DNA from 3 places in the Cupriavidus sp. USMAA2-4 genome. Region 1 is predicted to be linked to each of the others. Evidence: predicted binding sites of a transcription regulator. Region 1 holds the regulator's gene; each other region holds the start of a gene.

Region 1 (4,991 bases):
TTCGCCCATGATCAGCACGCCCATGCCGAGAATGTCGAGGAATACCCCGTGCATGGTCACGCGCGGCGCCGAGATGCGCGACAGGTAGAGGCGCAGGTGGTCGATCACGGCCGCCGAGGATACCGGCGTGGTGAACAGCGGTGTGGAAGAGCGCGTGCAGCGCAGTTCCAGGTCGGGCGGTGGCTCCATGCCGTCGGCGACCACCAGGAAGGGCGGCTCGAGCAGGATCAGCTCGCCCATCTGCCGCTTGCGCATCTCGTCGTCCAGCCGCTGGTAGTAGGTGATCTCGGGTTTGCCGAGGACCTGGATGCGGTTGGGGTGGATCAGGTTCAGGTGGCCCACGAGGTCGGCGGCCGAGGTGGCTTCGCGGGCGAAATCCACGTCGAAGGCGCGATCCGCCCCCTCGAGACCCGCCACCCATGAGAGTTTGAGGTCGGCTGCGTTGTCGTCGAAGATGGACTGGGAAGAAACGCCGGTGAGTTCCATGCGGGGGAGTCTGGTGGGGCTGGAAAGCGCTAGGACCCGCCGCCGGTGCCTTGGCCCGCGCCTGCGGGCGGAGCGCCGGTCAGGGATGCCATTCGGTCAGGAGCTGGTGCACGGCTTCGGGCGTCGGCAGGGTGGCCAGGCCTTCGCGCATGTCGCGGTCGGACAGCAACTGGGCGATCTCCGACAGGATCTCGAGATGTTGCTGGGTGGCCTGCTCGGGTACCAGCAGGAAGATCAGCAGCGACACCGGCTTGCCGTCGGGCGATTCGAATGGGATCGGCTCGGCCAGACGCATGAAGGCGGCCAGCGGTTGCTTCAGGCCCTTGATGCGGCCATGCGGGATGGCCACGCCCGCGCCCAGCCCGGTCGAGCCCAGCGACTCGCGCGCGAACAGGTTGTCGGTGACCGTGGCCCGCGCCACGCCATGGTTGTTCTCGAAGAGGAGTCCGGCCTGTTCGAAGACGCGCTTCTTGCTGGTGACGCTGACGTCGAGTGTGATGTTGCCTGGCGGCAGCAATTTGGCCAAACGGTTCATGGCAGGTGCGCAGGGATTCCAGATAAGCGGCCCGGTGCGCTGCGCGCCCGGCCGGGTCAAAGAGGCGGAATATCCGCTCGCTCCGCCGGTCGGGCGCCGGCATGCGGAGTATCGGACCATTATAGAGCAGCCCGCCCGCCTTCTTGTGCGGCGCGCAAGCCGCGGTCCCGGCGGTAGCGGCGACTCATGTATTGGAGAGCATACACTGCGTCGCGCCACTTGCGAACTCCCCCGGACGAGGGCGTGTACGGGGCGTGCACGCGAGCCGGTCCGCCAAAAGCAAAAAACCGCGCTTTATGCGCGGTTCGTGGTCTGGCCCTTGTGCTGGTGGCCGACGGGCGGCCTCAAGGCAGATCAGGCAGATTGTTCTTATTGTTTTCTCTGGCTATTGCTGCATCTGTGCGGCAGCCATCTGGTACTTCACGGATTCCCGGTCGTGGCTCTGCACGCGGTCCTTGTACCGGATGACCTGACGGTCCAGCTTGTCGACCAGTGCGTCGATCGCCGCATACAGGTCTTCGTGGTGCGCCTCGACGAAGATGTCCTTGCCCTTCAGATGCAGATTGATTTCCGCGTACTGACGCCTGTCCTTTTCCTTGTGGTTGTCGACAGAGAGCAGCACGCTAACGCCGATGACTTGATCGAAATGCCTGACGATACGCTCCAGCTTCGTTTCCACGTACTCACGCAGGGGTGGCGTGATGTCCAGGTGGTGTCCACTGATCTTGAAGTTCATAGCGCTTCTCCTTCTGAAAGAGCCACACCAGGCAGGCGATGCGGCTCGGCTACAAAGACTTGCGGAGATTGACTGCCGGGATCTTCAGCGCTTCTCGGTACTTGGCGACCGTCCGGCGCGCCACGACGAAGCCCTGATCGCCCAGCAATTCGGCAATTCGGCTGTCGGACAGGGGATTCTTCGGGTCTTCGGCTCCTATCAGTTGCTTGATCAAGGCTCGGATAGCCGTTGATGAAGCAGCGCCGCCCGTTTCCGTGGACACATGGCTGCCGAAGAAGTACTTCAGCTCGAAAGTGCCCATGGGGGTGGCCATGTATTTGTTAGTCGTCACCCGAGAGATGGTTGACTCGTGTAATCCCAGTGTATCGGCAATCTCCCGCAAAACCAAGGGGCGCATCGCAATTTCACCGTGGCTGAAGAAGTTCTTTTGACGCTCGACAATGGCCTGTGCGACACGCAGGATGGTGTCGAAGCGCTGCTGGATGTTCTTGATCAGCCAGCGGGCTTCCTGCAGTTTCTGCTGCAGGCCGGCGGCACCGGATTCGCCCTTGGCGCCGCGCAGGATCTGCGCGTACATGTCGTTGATGCGCAGGCGCGGCATCACGTCGGGATTGAGTTGGGCGATCCAGCCACTGCCGCTCTTGCGCACGAACACGTCGGGCACGACGAAGTCGGCCTGCGGACGGTTGTAGGCGTGGCCCGGATACGGTGCCAGCGAGCGGATCAGGTCATGTGCTGCCTTCAGCGCCGTCTCGTCCACCTGCAGCGCCTTCTTCAAGCGCGTGTAATCGCGCGCGGCCAGCAGTTCCAGGTGGTGGTTGACGATGCCCAGCGCCAGCTCGCGCTGCGGATGCGACAGCCGCCGCAGCTGCAGCGCCAGGCATTCGGCCGCATTGCGCGCTCCCACGCCGGGTGGATCGAAGCTCTGCAGCAGGGCCAGCATGGCCTGCACTTCCTCGATCTCGAACTCCAGCTCTTCGGGCAGCTCTTCGCAGATCTCCTCGAGCGTGGCGCTGAGGTAGCCGTCGTCGTCGAGCGACTCGATCAGGAAGATGGCCAGGCCCTTGTCGCGCGCCGAGATCTTCAGCGGCGCGAGCTGTTCCATCAGGTGCTCGCGCAGGGTCGGCTCGGCGTCGCGCAGTTGCAGCGGCGCCTTCTCGTCTTCGTCGCCCTGGGGGCGACGCGCGAAGTCGTCCAGGCTCCAGTCGCTGCCGTAGTCGTCGGCGCCGTCGCCGAAGCGCTCTTCATCGCCGCCGCCCTCGTCGCTGCGTGCCTCGCCATTGCCCTGCGCTTCGGCCGGGGCCGGCGCGGGTGCGCTCTGCACGTTGATGCTGCCATCGGCGGCCACCCGCAGCGGGCTCTCGATCCAATCGTTTTCGCGCTCGAGGAGAGGGTTTTCGATCAGGGCCTGCTCGACTTCCTGCTGCAGTTCGAGCGTGGAAAGCTGCAACAGCCGGATCGACTGCTGAAGCTGTGGCGTCAGTGCGAGATGCTGGGAAAGGCGGAGCTGAAGCGAAGGTTTCATGCGGCCTATTCTATGCCCATCCGCAGCGCGATGGAACGAAAATTGCTAACGTTCCTGCCGCTTTGTCGCGGTCCCGCGCCGGCGAGGCGCGGCCACCGCATCACATGCGGAAGTTCTCGCCTAGGTAGACCCGGCGCACCGATTCGTTGGCGATGATTTCCTGCGGGCGGCCCTCGGCCAGCACCGCGCCCTCGCTGATGATGTAGGCGTGGTCGCAGATGCCCAGCGTCTCGCGCACATTGTGGTCGGTGATCAGCACGCCGATGTTGCGCGCCTTGAGGAAGCTGACGATACGCTGGATCTCGCCCACCGCGATCGGGTCGACACCGGCGAACGGTTCGTCGAGCAGGATGAAGCGCGGGGCCGAAGCCAGCGCGCGCGCGATTTCCACGCGCCGGCGCTCGCCGCCCGACAGCGACAGCGCGGGATTCTGGCGCAGGTGGGCGATCTGCAGGTCGTCGAGCAGCGCGTCCAGGCGGCGCTCGATCTCCTGCGCCGACAGCGGCTTGCCGTCGACGATCTGCAGCTCCAGCACCGCGCGGATGTTCTCCTCGACGTTGAGCTTGCGGAACACCGAGGCCTCCTGCGGCAGGTAGGACAGGCCCATGCGCGCGCGCTCGTGGATGGCCAGGCCGCTCAGGTGCAGGCCGTCGAGCACGATGTCGCCTTCGTCCAGCGCCACCAGGCCGACGATCATGTAGAAGGAGGTGGTCTTGCCGGCGCCGTTGGGCCCCAGCAGGCCGACCACCTCGCCGCTCTTGACGTCGAGCGAGACGTCCTTGACCACCGTGCGCGAGCCATAGCGCTTCTTCAGGTGGCGTACCGTCAGCGTGCTGCCGCCGGCGGACTGGCCGTTGCTGGCGGTGGCGGCGGGGGCGGTCTGGGTATCGGTCATGAGGGCAGTGCGTTGGGAGCGCCTGGCGCGCTGGATGCGTTGCGTTCGGCTGGGTTCAGGACTTGGACGGCGCGGGTGCGGGCTTCAGCTCCAGCGGCGGCGCTGCCGGCGCGCTGGCCGGCTGGCGCGGCGAGAGCACGGCGCGCACGCGTCCCGAGGAGGTCACCGCGCCTTTGTCGCCGCTGCTGCTGGCCGTGTAGTACTCGTTGTTGCTGTCGTAGGTGATCACGGCGCCGCGGATCTCGTCGATCTGCTTGCCGCCCGCCAGGCGCGCCATGCGGGCCTGGCCGATCAGCTTGGAGATGCCTTGCTTGCCGTCGTACTCGATGCGGTCGCCCCAGCCGTCGATGTACTCGTCGACGTTGTCGCGCTTCTGGCGGATATAGGCGAGCTTGCCCGGCTTGGCCGTGGCGATGGCGTACTGGTAGCCCTCGGGGTCGGTGCGCAGCTCGGCGGCGTCCGACTTCAGCACCATGGTGCCCTTGGTCAGGACCACGTTGCCGGTCAGCGTGTAGACCTGCTTGACGTCATCGTAGCTGGCGTTGTCGGCCTCGAGCACCAGCGGCTTGTCGCGGTCGGCGCGCTCGGCGTGGGCGGCCGGCGCCAGGCAGAGCGCGGCGGCCGCGGCCAGCAGGGCAGGCGAAATCCGGGCGCGGAACCACGTCTTCAAGGCAGGCATCATGATGGTGAGCGGATGGAGAAAGCGGCGGCTGCGGGTTGCCGCGCGCGGTTGCATGACTTAGGACCTCGGCGCGGGCGCGCCGCGCGGGGTGGTGACGATAGTGCCGCGCACGTTGCCGAACAATTGTACTTC
Region 2 (4,991 bases), on a different replicon from region 1:
CGGCCGCGCTCGGCCTCGCGCTGCTGGCCGGCCGCTTCGCCGGCTTCCTCAACCTGTCGACGCTGCAGCCCTTCTATGCGGCGCGGCTCACGCGCGCCTACCTGGGCGCTTCGAACGGCCAGCGCTTCGGCGCCGCCGAGATGCTGGCGCCGCTCCGGCGCAGCGCGCTGAGCGTGGCGGAGCCGGTGGCGGGCGATGGCATCAGCCTCAATGCCTACTATGACCCCAAGGTGCTGGCGCCGCTGCACCTGATCAATGTGACGCTCAACCTCACCGTCGACCCGGCCGAGCAATTGGTGCAGCGCGATCGCAAGGGCAAGCCCCTTTGCGTGGCGCCCGGCGCCGGCAGCGTGCCGCACGGCTCGGCCTTTCTGCCGACGGACAACTATGTGCGCTTCACGGTCGACGGGCAGCCCTATCATCCCGCCAGCGGCAAGGCCTTGGCGAGCGAGCTGACGCAGGCACAGGGGGTGGGCGACTGGGTGGCCATCTCCGGCGCGGCGATCTCGACCGGGCTGGGCCGCGCCACCACGCTGGGGACGTCGCTGCTGCTCGGGCTGGCCAACCTGCGCCTGGGCGTGTGGTGGCCCTCCTACCCGCTCGATGCCGGGCATGGCGCGCACGCGGTGCGGCGCCAGGCCGACCGCGCCACGCATCCCTGGCTGGGGCGCCTGATCGCCTTGTTCCGCACGCAGTACTACCTCGGCTGCGAACTGGCCGCGCGCTTCCACGGCACGCAGCGCGGCTGGCAGTACCTGTCGGATGGCGGCCACTTCGAGAACACCGCCGTCTACGAACTGCTGCGTCCCGAGCGCACCGTCAGCCTGATCGTGCTGTGCGATTGCGGCTGCGATCCGGACTACCGCTTCGGCGACCTGGCCAACCTGGTGCGGCTGGCGCGCATCGACCACGGCCTGGAGATCGCCGTCGACGCCGGCGCCGCGGCGGATCCCGTGCTGGGGCAGGTGTTCGGCGTGCCGGAGGATTTCCGCGCAGCCGCGCAGCCGGAGCCGGGGCCGGCCGGCGCCGGCAAATGCGCGCTGCTGCTGCAGGTCTTCCGTGCCGCCGATGCGCAGCCGCGCCAGCCCGTGTGCCGCATCGTGCTGCTCAAGCCGCGCCTGACGGCCTGCGCGCCGCTCGATGTCGCCGAGTATGCCGCCACCCGCCCGGCCTTCCCGCAGGAGCCGACCGCCGACCAGTTCTTCGACGAGGCGCAGTGGGAGAGTTACCGTGCGCTGGGCCTGGCCATCGGCGCGCGCGTATTCGGTGGCGGCCCGCACGGCGACGCGGTGGCGCGGACCCTGTTCGCGCTGTAGCGATGGCCGCAGGCCTAAGCCTTGCGCGCGCTGCGGGCGCGGGCGGCCTTCGCGCCGCCGGGTGCCGCCGGCGCGCTGCTGTCCGGCGCCACCACGCACACCGTGCGCATCACGGTCGCCTGGATCACCTCGCGCCAATGGGCGAGCGCCGGCTGGCTCATCATCGCCTCGCCAAGGAAGGCGCTCAGCGTGTGGTGGTTCGAGTTGTAGAAGTAGCCGAGCGAGGCGATCACCAGGTAGATGTCGCGCGCCTGTGAATCTGCACGGAAGGTGCCAGCGGCCTTGCCACGCGCGAGGATGCCGTCCAGCACCGACAGCGCATAGCGCGAGATGTCGCGCAGCCGTTCCGACTTCTTCGCATGCTTGCCCTGGCTCATGTTCTCGCTGGACAGGATGGCGACGAATTCAGGATGCTCGAGGTAGTAGTGCCAGACGAAGTCGATCAGCTGGGACAGTGCCCGCACCGGGTCCTCGGTATCGAGTTCCAGCTTCTGCTCGGCTTCGTTGAGCTGGGCATAGATGGTCTCGAGCACTTCGACGAAGAGTTTCTCCTTGCTGCCGAAGTAGTAATAGATCATCCGGTCGTAGGTCTTGGCCAGCGACGAGATGCGTTCCACGCGGCCGCCTTCGTAGCCGCGCTGGGCGAAGACCTTGATGGCTGCCTTGAGGATCTTGGCACGGGTGTCCTGTGCCTGCCGGGCCCGGGTTCCGGCTGCCGCGCTCTTTCTTGCGGTCGGGGTGCTCATATGTCAGCGGCGTGACGCCGCGTTGCTGTACGGATCGAGGCCGCCAGTATACCGATGCCATGCGTGCCGTCGCGGCTTCTCTGCGGCATGGCCCGCATGGCTTCCGGTCGCGGGCGGGAGGCCGGGCGCGCCGGTGCCGCACTCGGCACAGATGGCCGTCGTCGTCCGGAGCGTCGCGTGCCGGCCATGGGCATGGAGCTTGCTTGATGCCAGTCGAGTCGGCGTACGCCTGCCTGCCGATGTGGCAGGCAGGGCAGGTGCGCCAACCTGCTTCCCGCAACGCGACACCCGCTTTCGCCGATGCCATTGCCCGTCTTCCAATTCGTCCTGCGCGCCAAGCAACTCGAGATCGAGGGCCTGCAGCGGATGGCTGCGCGCATCGAGCTGGTGGACCTGATCGGCCGCCTGATCGACGCGTTGCAGCGCGAGCGTGGCGCCAGCAGCCTCTATGTGGCTTCCGGCGGCATGCGCTTCGGCCAGGAACGGCAAGACGCGACGGCTCAGGCCGAGCCGCTCGAGGCGACGCTGCGCCAGCGCTTCATGGAACAGCTCGATCCCGCCCAGGGCAGCTCTGCGCGCATGCTGTCGTTGATCGCCTGGGTGCTGCTCGACCTGGACACGCTGGCCGGGCTGCGCCAGCGCATCGGCCAGCGCGGCATCTCGGCGCATGACGCGGTGGCGGCATTCAGCCGCGTGATCGCGGGCATGGTCGAGCTGATCTTCCACCTGGCCGACGTGGCCCTGCAGCCGGGTATCTCGCGCCTGCTGGTCGCGCTGGTGCACGTGGTGCAGGGCAAGGAACTGGCGGGGCAGGAGCGCGCGGTCGGGGCCCAGCTGTTCGCATCGGGACAGTGCAGCGCCGATCCGCAGCAGCGCATCCTCCATTTGATCGACGCGCAGGAACGCAGCCTGCAGGTGTTCGAGGATTTCGCCGAGCCGAGCCAGCTCGCCTGGTGGCAGCGGCATCAACTGCAGCCGCACGTGGCGGCGCTGGAACGCCTGCGCCGCGCGCTGTGCACGGCAAAGCCGGGAGCCGCGCTCGACGGCCAGCTCAGCGAGAACTGGTTCGAGGCGAGCAGCGAGCGCATCGCCGGCCTGTGGCAGGTGGAGGTCGGCCTGGCGCAAGCGCTGCGCCAGGCCTGCGAGGCGCAGATCCAGGCATCGGAGCAAGAGCTGCAGGATTCCGAGGGCTTGCTGCGCCAATTGCGCGACAACCCGCCGCCCCATACCCACGCCGTGGCCTGTTTCTTCGAAGAAGCCGCGCAGGTCGAGGCGGTGCCGGTGCTGCCGGGCGTGGCGGATGGACCTGCCTCGGCGGTGCCGGGCGGCGCCGACCAGCCCACGGTGGCGGCGCTCAAGACCCTGCTGCAGGCGCAGTCCTCGCGGCTGGCGCGTGTCGAGGTGGAACTGGATACGGCGCGGCGCGCCTTGCACGAGCGCAAGGTCATCGAGCGTGCCAAGCGCGCGCTGATGTCGCGCCTGGGCATGAGCGAGGAGGATGCCTTCCGCGCCTTGCAGAAGGCGTCGATGGACCATAACCGCAGGCTGGTCGATGTCGCCGAGGCGACGCTTGCCATGCCGGAACTGGCAGCGCCGGCAAGCGGGCGCGCCCGGCCGCCGCACCGGAGTTGAGCGTGCCGGTGTGCGCTTACCGTGCCCCTGCACCGTATGTGTGCGGCGGCGGCACGCCTGCGCCCGTGCGGCGCGATGGGGCGGGCGGCGCCGGCCCTGCGGGTCGGGCACGGAACGTGCGTAAGGGCAGGGCATCAGGCTAATGATGGCTTGGTGAGGTTGCCCCCGTGCGCGGCGAGGCGAGGCATCGCGAATCGTGCGGCGCGGGCGACAGGAATACGTGGATAACGGCGTCCCGTCCACGCATCGGCTGCGGCCGGTGCGTGGACGCGGACGCTTTTTTTTCTTTGTCCTACCGCTCAGAGGAAATTCCGATGGCCTACCTAGCCCCTGCCGAGTTCGTCTCCAAGATGGTCGATGCCGGTGAGTCCAAGTTGCTCATGTCGACCCGGGATACCTTGATCCGCGCCTATATGGCCGGCGCCATCCTCGCGCTGTCCGCGGCCTTCGCGGTCAGCGTCACCGTCAACACGGGCAATCCGCTGGTCGGCTCGCTGCTGTTCCCGGTGGGCTTCTGCATGCTCTACCTGCTGGGCTTCGACCTGCTGACCGGCGTCTTCACCCTGGCGCCGCTGGCCGTGCTCGACCAGCGCCCGGGCGCCACCTGGGGCGGCGTCATGCGCAACTGGACCCTGGTCTTCGCCGGCAACTTTGCCGGCGCGCTGACCGTGGCGGTCTTCATGGCCATCATCTTCACCTATGGCTTTTCCGAAGCGCCCAACCTGATCGGCCAGAAGATCGGCAGCATCGGCGAGAGCCGCACGCTGGGCTACGCGGCCCACGGCGCGGCCGGCATGCTGACGCTGTTCATCCGCGGCGTGATGTGCAACTGGATGGTGTCGACCGGCGTGGTCGCTGCGATGATGTCGACCTCGGTGTCGGGCAAGGTCATCGCCATGTGGATGCCCATCCTGGTGTTCTTCTACATGGGCTTCGAGCACTCGGTGGTCAACATGTTCCTGTTTCCCTCGGGCCTGATGCTGGGTGGCCATTTCACCCTGATGGACTATCTGCTGTGGAACGAGATTCCCACCGTGGTGGGCAATGTCGTCGGCGGCCTGACCTTCGTCGGCGCGACGCTGTACAGCACGCACTACAAGACCGCGCCCAAGCGCGTTCCGGCTGCCCCGGCCAAGCGCGCCGCCGTCTGAGGCCGTGCGATGGACGCGCTGCGCGTGGCGGTCGGCCAGCATTCGCAAGCCGGGTGCAAGCGCGTCAACCAGGATTTCCACGGCGCCGCGCTGCCCGCCGAGCCGCAGCGCAGCGCCAAGGGCATCGCCGTGGCGCTGGCCGACGG
Region 3 (4,991 bases), on a different replicon from region 1:
CAGGCGATCGAGGCCTCCGGCGGATCCTCGGCCATGCCCAGCGTGCCCTTGATGCCGCCGGTGCGCGCACGCGAGACATAGCAGGTGACGCCAGCCACCTGCGGATCGTCATAAGCTTCGATGACGACCTTGTCGGAACCGGTCACGCGGAAATTGGTGCTGACGCTGCCGATCTCCTCGGCCTGCGCCGCCGCGGCCGCCAGCAGGAAGCCGGCGGCCAGCACGCTGGCAATGGTGCGCATCGCGTCTCCCTCAGGCCGCCGGGGCGGCCTTGATCTGGTGCTGGCGCGCCTCCATTTCCTGGCGCAGCGCGCGCCGCTGCTGAGCGGCGGCGAAGCGCTCGCGCTCGACCTTGTCGCGGGGCTGCAGCGGCGGCACCTCGGTCGGCTTGCCGTCGTCGTCGACCGCCACCATGGTGAAATAGCAGCTGTTGGTGTGGCGCACCAGCTTGCTGCGGATGTTCTCGGTCACCACCTTGATGCCGATCTCCATCGAGCTGCGCCCGGTGAAGTTGACCGCCGCCAGGAAGGTCACCAGTTCGCCTACGTGGATGGGCTGGCGGAAGGTCACCTGGTCCACCGAGAGGGTGACCACGTAGCTGCCGGCATAGCGGCTGGCACAGGCATAGGCCACCATGTCGAGATACTTCAGGATCGTGCCTCCGTGCACATTGCCGGAGAAATTGGCCATGTCCGGCGTCATCAGCACGGTCATGGAAAGCTGGTGGGGCAATTCGTTCATGATGCTACCTGGTGCCAAGGAAAGGTCGGCGCCCGCAGGGCGCGGCCCGGCCAGTGTACCGCCGGAACAGGCTGCCGGCCGTGACACGGCGCGGCGTCATCGCGCCGCAAAATGAAAAGCGGCCGCAAAGGCCGCTCTATCGCGAAGCATGAACCGCGGACGGCTTACTTCTTCTTGTTCACAGCGTCCTTGAAACCTTGACCAGCCGCGAACTTGACCGTCTTCGCAGCCGGAATCTTGATCGTCTCGCCGGTGCGCGGGTTACGGCCGGTGCGCGCTGCGCGCTTGCCCGAGCTGAAGCTGCCGAAGCCCACCAGCGTCACCGAGTCACCCTTGGAGACTGCCTTCTTGATATTGTCCAGCGCGGCATTCAGCGCGCGCTCTGCTGCAGCATTGCTCAGTTCCGCGTCCGCGGCGATGGCAGATACCAGTTCACCTTTATTCATGGCTGATTTCCCTTGTTGGTCGTCTTCACCGGCCCCGCCTCCAGGCGGCAGTTCACCGATCGGCGCAGTCTAATCTGCCCTTTGCGCCGAGAGCAATCCCCAGTGGCACCGACGCAACGAAAAAAACCCGCAAATCCTTCGCCGGCGCGCCTTTGTAGCGGATTTAGGCAGCTGGCAGGGCTATTCGCACGCGTCCCGGAATGCAAACAATGGCAATGACGCCGGCATGATCGGCGCCTCCGGTGCGACCGATGCCGCCGATGCGTCCGCCGATGAACGCAGGCCATGCGTCTCCCCGCCTGGTCTGGTCTCCCCGTCGGCGGCCATGCACCGGACCGGCTCCGGCGCGCCCGGCGCACGCCCCATTCTGGCGCTGCGCCCCGATTAGGTGCACAAAGCCAAAGCAGGCCGCTCCGAATCGGTGCGCACGGACCCGCCTCGATGCGGCGGCTTGTCCCGGGACTTCCGCCACAACCCCCACTACGGTGCGTCTGCACCATGCCATGGTGCGACCGGCCCCAACTTGGAACGCTTTTTGCATACCCATGCGCCTATTTTGAGCATGAGGGACTCATGGACAACTGGAAGAGCGGCACCGACGCCCTGTTCATCCTGCTAGGCGCGATCATGGTGCTGGCCATGCACGCCGGTTTCGCCTTTCTCGAACTGGGCACGGTACGGAAGAAAAACCAGGTCAACGCCCTGGTCAAAATCCTGGTGGATTTCGCGGTTTCCACTATTGCGTATTTTTTCATCGGCTATACGGTGGCCTATGGCGTGAATTTCATGGTCGGCGCCGACGTGCTGGCACAGAACAGCGGCTATGAACTGGTGAAATTCTTCTTCCTGGCCACCTTTGCCGCGGCCATCCCGGCGATTATCTCGGGCGGCATTGCCGAGCGCTCCCGTTTCACGCCTCAGTTGATGGCCACCTTCGTACTGGTCGGATTCGTCTACCCCTTCTTCGAAGGCATCGCCTGGAACCAGCGCCTGGGCGTCCAGCAATGGATCACCACGCTGACCGGCGTGCCCTTCCATGACTTCGCCGGCTCGGTCGTGGTGCACGCCGTGGGCGGCTGGATCGCGCTGCCCGCCGTGCTGCTGCTGGGCGCGCGGCGCGGCCGCTACCAGAAAGATGGGCGCATCAGCGCGCATCCGCCGTCGAACATCCCGTTTCTCGCGCTGGGCGCCTGGGTGCTTGCGGTGGGCTGGTTCGGCTTCAACGTGATGAGCGCGCAGAGCATCGACAAGATCAGCGGGCTGGTCGCCATCAATTCGCTGATGGCCATGGTGGGCGGCACCCTGGCTGCCTGGTGGGCCGGGCGCAACGATCCGGGCTTCGCCTACAACGGCCCGCTGGCCGGCCTGGTGGCGGTCTGCGCCGGCTCGGACCTGATGCACCCGCTGGGCGCGCTGGCCACCGGCGCGGTTGCCGGTGTGCTGTTCGTCTACCTGTTCACGCTGGCGCAGAACAAATGGCATATCGACGATGTGCTCGGCGTATGGCCCCTGCACGGTCTGTGCGGGGCCTGGGGCGGCATCGCCGCCGGCATCTTCGGTGCCCGCGCGCTGGGCGGCATCGGCGGCGTATCGCTGCTGGCCCAACTGATCGGCACGGTACTGGGCATCGTCATCGCCCTGGTCGGCGGCACGGTGGTCTATGGCACGCTGAAGAAGTTCGTCGGCATCCGGCTCGATCCCGAAGCCGAATACAACGGCGCCGATCTGTCGCTGCACCGCATCTCCGCCACCGCGGAGCGTGAGACCAACTGGTAAACGAGAACCGGCAGACAAAGGCAGGCAGGCGCCGGGCGGCGGCAGGCCGCCCGGCGCCTTACCATTGTTTGCTTGAACTTCCGATTTTGGCAGCGCAATAATGATTTTTGCCTGCCCGGCACCGCCGCGGCAGGCAGGAATCCGCATCGATCCGTCGATCCGTCGATCCGTCGATCCGGGATCGATCTCTGTCCAGCCAGCCGGGAGAACACGCCAATGGATGCCGCAACGCTGCAGAAATTTCAGGAAACGGTTACCGCCTACGCCACCGAGTTCGGCGTCAAGATACTCTCCGCCCTCGCCTTCTGGATCGTCGGCCGCTGGCTGATCCACTTCGTCGTCGGCCTGGTGCAGAAATCCCTGTCGCGCCAGAAGGTCGATTCCACCCTGCTGCGCTACGTCGGCTCCATCGTCACCGTCACGCTCAACGTCGTGCTGGTGATCGGCATCCTCGGCTACTTCGGCATCCAGACCACCACCTTCGCCGCGCTGATCGCCGCCGCCGGCGTCGCCATCGGCATGGCCTGGTCCGGCCTGATGGCCAACTTCGCCGCCGGCGCCTTCCTGATCGTGCTGCGCCCCTTCAAGGTCGGCGACTTCGTCACCGTCGGCGGCATCACCGGCACGGTCAAGGAGATCGGCCTGTTCTCCACCACGCTCGATACGCCCGACAACGTGCTGACGGTGGTCGGCAACAACAAGATCTTCGCCGACACCATCCAGAACTTCAGCGCCAACCCCTACCGCCGCGTCGAACTCAAGGCCCAGCTCGCCGGCAGCACCGACCCGGCCGCAGCGGCCGCGCTGCTCAAGGCACGCCTCGCCGCCATCCCCAACGTGCTGGCGGAGCCGCCGGTCGACGTGGAAATCCTGGAGTTCACGCTGGTGGGACCGGTGCTGGCGGTACGGCCCTACTGCAACAACGACCACTACTGGCAGGTCTATTTCGACACCAACCGCGTGATCCGCGACACCTTCGGCCAGGCCGGCTTCGCGGCACCGATGCCGGCGCAGATGGTGGTGGTCCAGAACGGCGCCTCCGCGGTACCGGTACAGGCCGCGGCCTGAGCCTGCGGGCCCGCGCCAAACGCGCGTTCGACTTACCCGGCGCGCGCCCGTCAGGGGTGCCCTGCCCCGCGGCATCCGTAGGCGCGCATCAGCACGGCACCCACGCCACACACGCCCATCACCACCGCCAGCGGCAGCGCCGTGCCGTCATGCCACAGGCTGACCGCGGCGCCCGCCAGCGTTCCCAGCGAGAACTGCAGCGTACCCATCAGCGCCGAGGCCGTGCCGGCGCGATGGCCCTGGTGGGCCAGCGACATGGCCGAGGCATTGGGCAGGATGCAGCCCAGCGCGGCGATGAAGAGGAAGAAGCCCGCCAGCAGCACCGGCAGCGTGGCCCAGCCCGCGAGGCTGGCGCCGGCCAGTCCCAGGCCCGCCGCGCACGGCACCAGCAAGGCGCCGCGCAGGACGCGGTCCAGCGGCCTGCCGCGCACCAGCCGCGCATTGCACTGGGACATGGCGATCAGGCCGAAGGCGTTGGCGCCGAAGACGAAACCGTAGTGCGAGGGCGCGATGCCGTGCAGCTCGATCAGCACGAAGGGGGATCCGGCGATATAGGCGAACATCCCGGCCTGGGCAAAACCGGCGGACAAGGAGTAGCCGAGGAACTCGCGGTCGCGCAGCAGTTCGCCATAGCCGGCGAGCACATGGCCGAGCCGCAGCGGCGCTGCACGCGCCGGATCCAGCGACTCCTCCATGCGCAGGTGCACCAGCCACAGGATGGACAGGCTCGCCGCCACCAGCACCCAGAAGATCGCACGCCAGCCCAGCGTCTGCAGGATGAAGCCGCCGAGGATGGGCGCCAGGATCGGCGCCAGCCCCATCACCAGCATCAGCGAGGAAAAGGCGCGCGCCGACTCGTGCGCCGCCAGCCGGTCGCGGATCACCGCGCGCGCTACCACCATGCCGGCACAGCCGCCGAGCGCCTGCAGGAAGCGGAACAGCATCAGCGCCTCGACATCG

Evidence for each region. Region 1 encodes sigma-54, which starts transcription at its own class of promoters, with help from an activator protein. Its sites were predicted from a motif close to TGGCANGNAANCTGCTTT; they were not measured.
Region 2: a site for sigma-54 is predicted at 2,251-2,268, ahead of BKK79_RS25925 (nitrate- and nitrite sensing domain-containing protein). Genes of this name have one in related genera too.
Region 3: a site for sigma-54 is predicted at 1,712-1,729, ahead of BKK79_RS31730 (ammonium transporter). Genes of this name have one in related genera too.

What each region holds. Positions count from the first base shown of each region.
Region 1 covers NZ_CP017748.1:1,969,659-1,974,649, reverse strand. The annotation lists gene hprK (HPr(Ser) kinase/phosphatase) at 1-486, opposite strand, end outside; gene ptsN (PTS IIA-like nitrogen regulatory protein PtsN) at 566-1,021, opposite strand; gene hpf (ribosome hibernation-promoting factor, HPF/YfiA family) at 1,407-1,757, opposite strand; gene BKK79_RS08610 (RNA polymerase factor sigma-54) at 1,807-3,282, opposite strand; gene lptB (LPS export ABC transporter ATP-binding protein) at 3,383-4,177, opposite strand; gene lptA (lipopolysaccharide transport periplasmic protein LptA) at 4,233-4,859, opposite strand; gene lptC (LPS export ABC transporter periplasmic protein LptC) at 4,917-4,991, opposite strand, start outside.
Region 2 covers NZ_CP017749.1:1,318,643-1,323,633, forward strand. The annotation lists gene BKK79_RS25915 (hypothetical protein) at 1-1,316, shown strand, start outside; gene BKK79_RS25920 (TetR/AcrR family transcriptional regulator) at 1,331-2,062, opposite strand; gene BKK79_RS25925 (nitrate- and nitrite sensing domain-containing protein) at 2,363-3,694, shown strand; gene BKK79_RS25930 (formate/nitrite transporter family protein) at 4,009-4,845, shown strand; gene BKK79_RS25935 (bifunctional protein-serine/threonine kinase/phosphatase) at 4,855-4,991, shown strand, end outside.
Region 3 covers NZ_CP017749.1:2,673,394-2,678,384, reverse strand. The annotation lists gene BKK79_RS31745 (CreA family protein) at 1-242, opposite strand, end outside; gene BKK79_RS31740 (acyl-CoA thioesterase) at 253-741, opposite strand; gene BKK79_RS31735 (HU family DNA-binding protein) at 906-1,187, opposite strand; gene BKK79_RS31730 (ammonium transporter) at 1,761-2,963, shown strand; gene BKK79_RS31725 (mechanosensitive ion channel family protein) at 3,180-4,031, shown strand; gene BKK79_RS31720 (Bcr/CflA family multidrug efflux MFS transporter) at 4,082-4,991, opposite strand, start outside.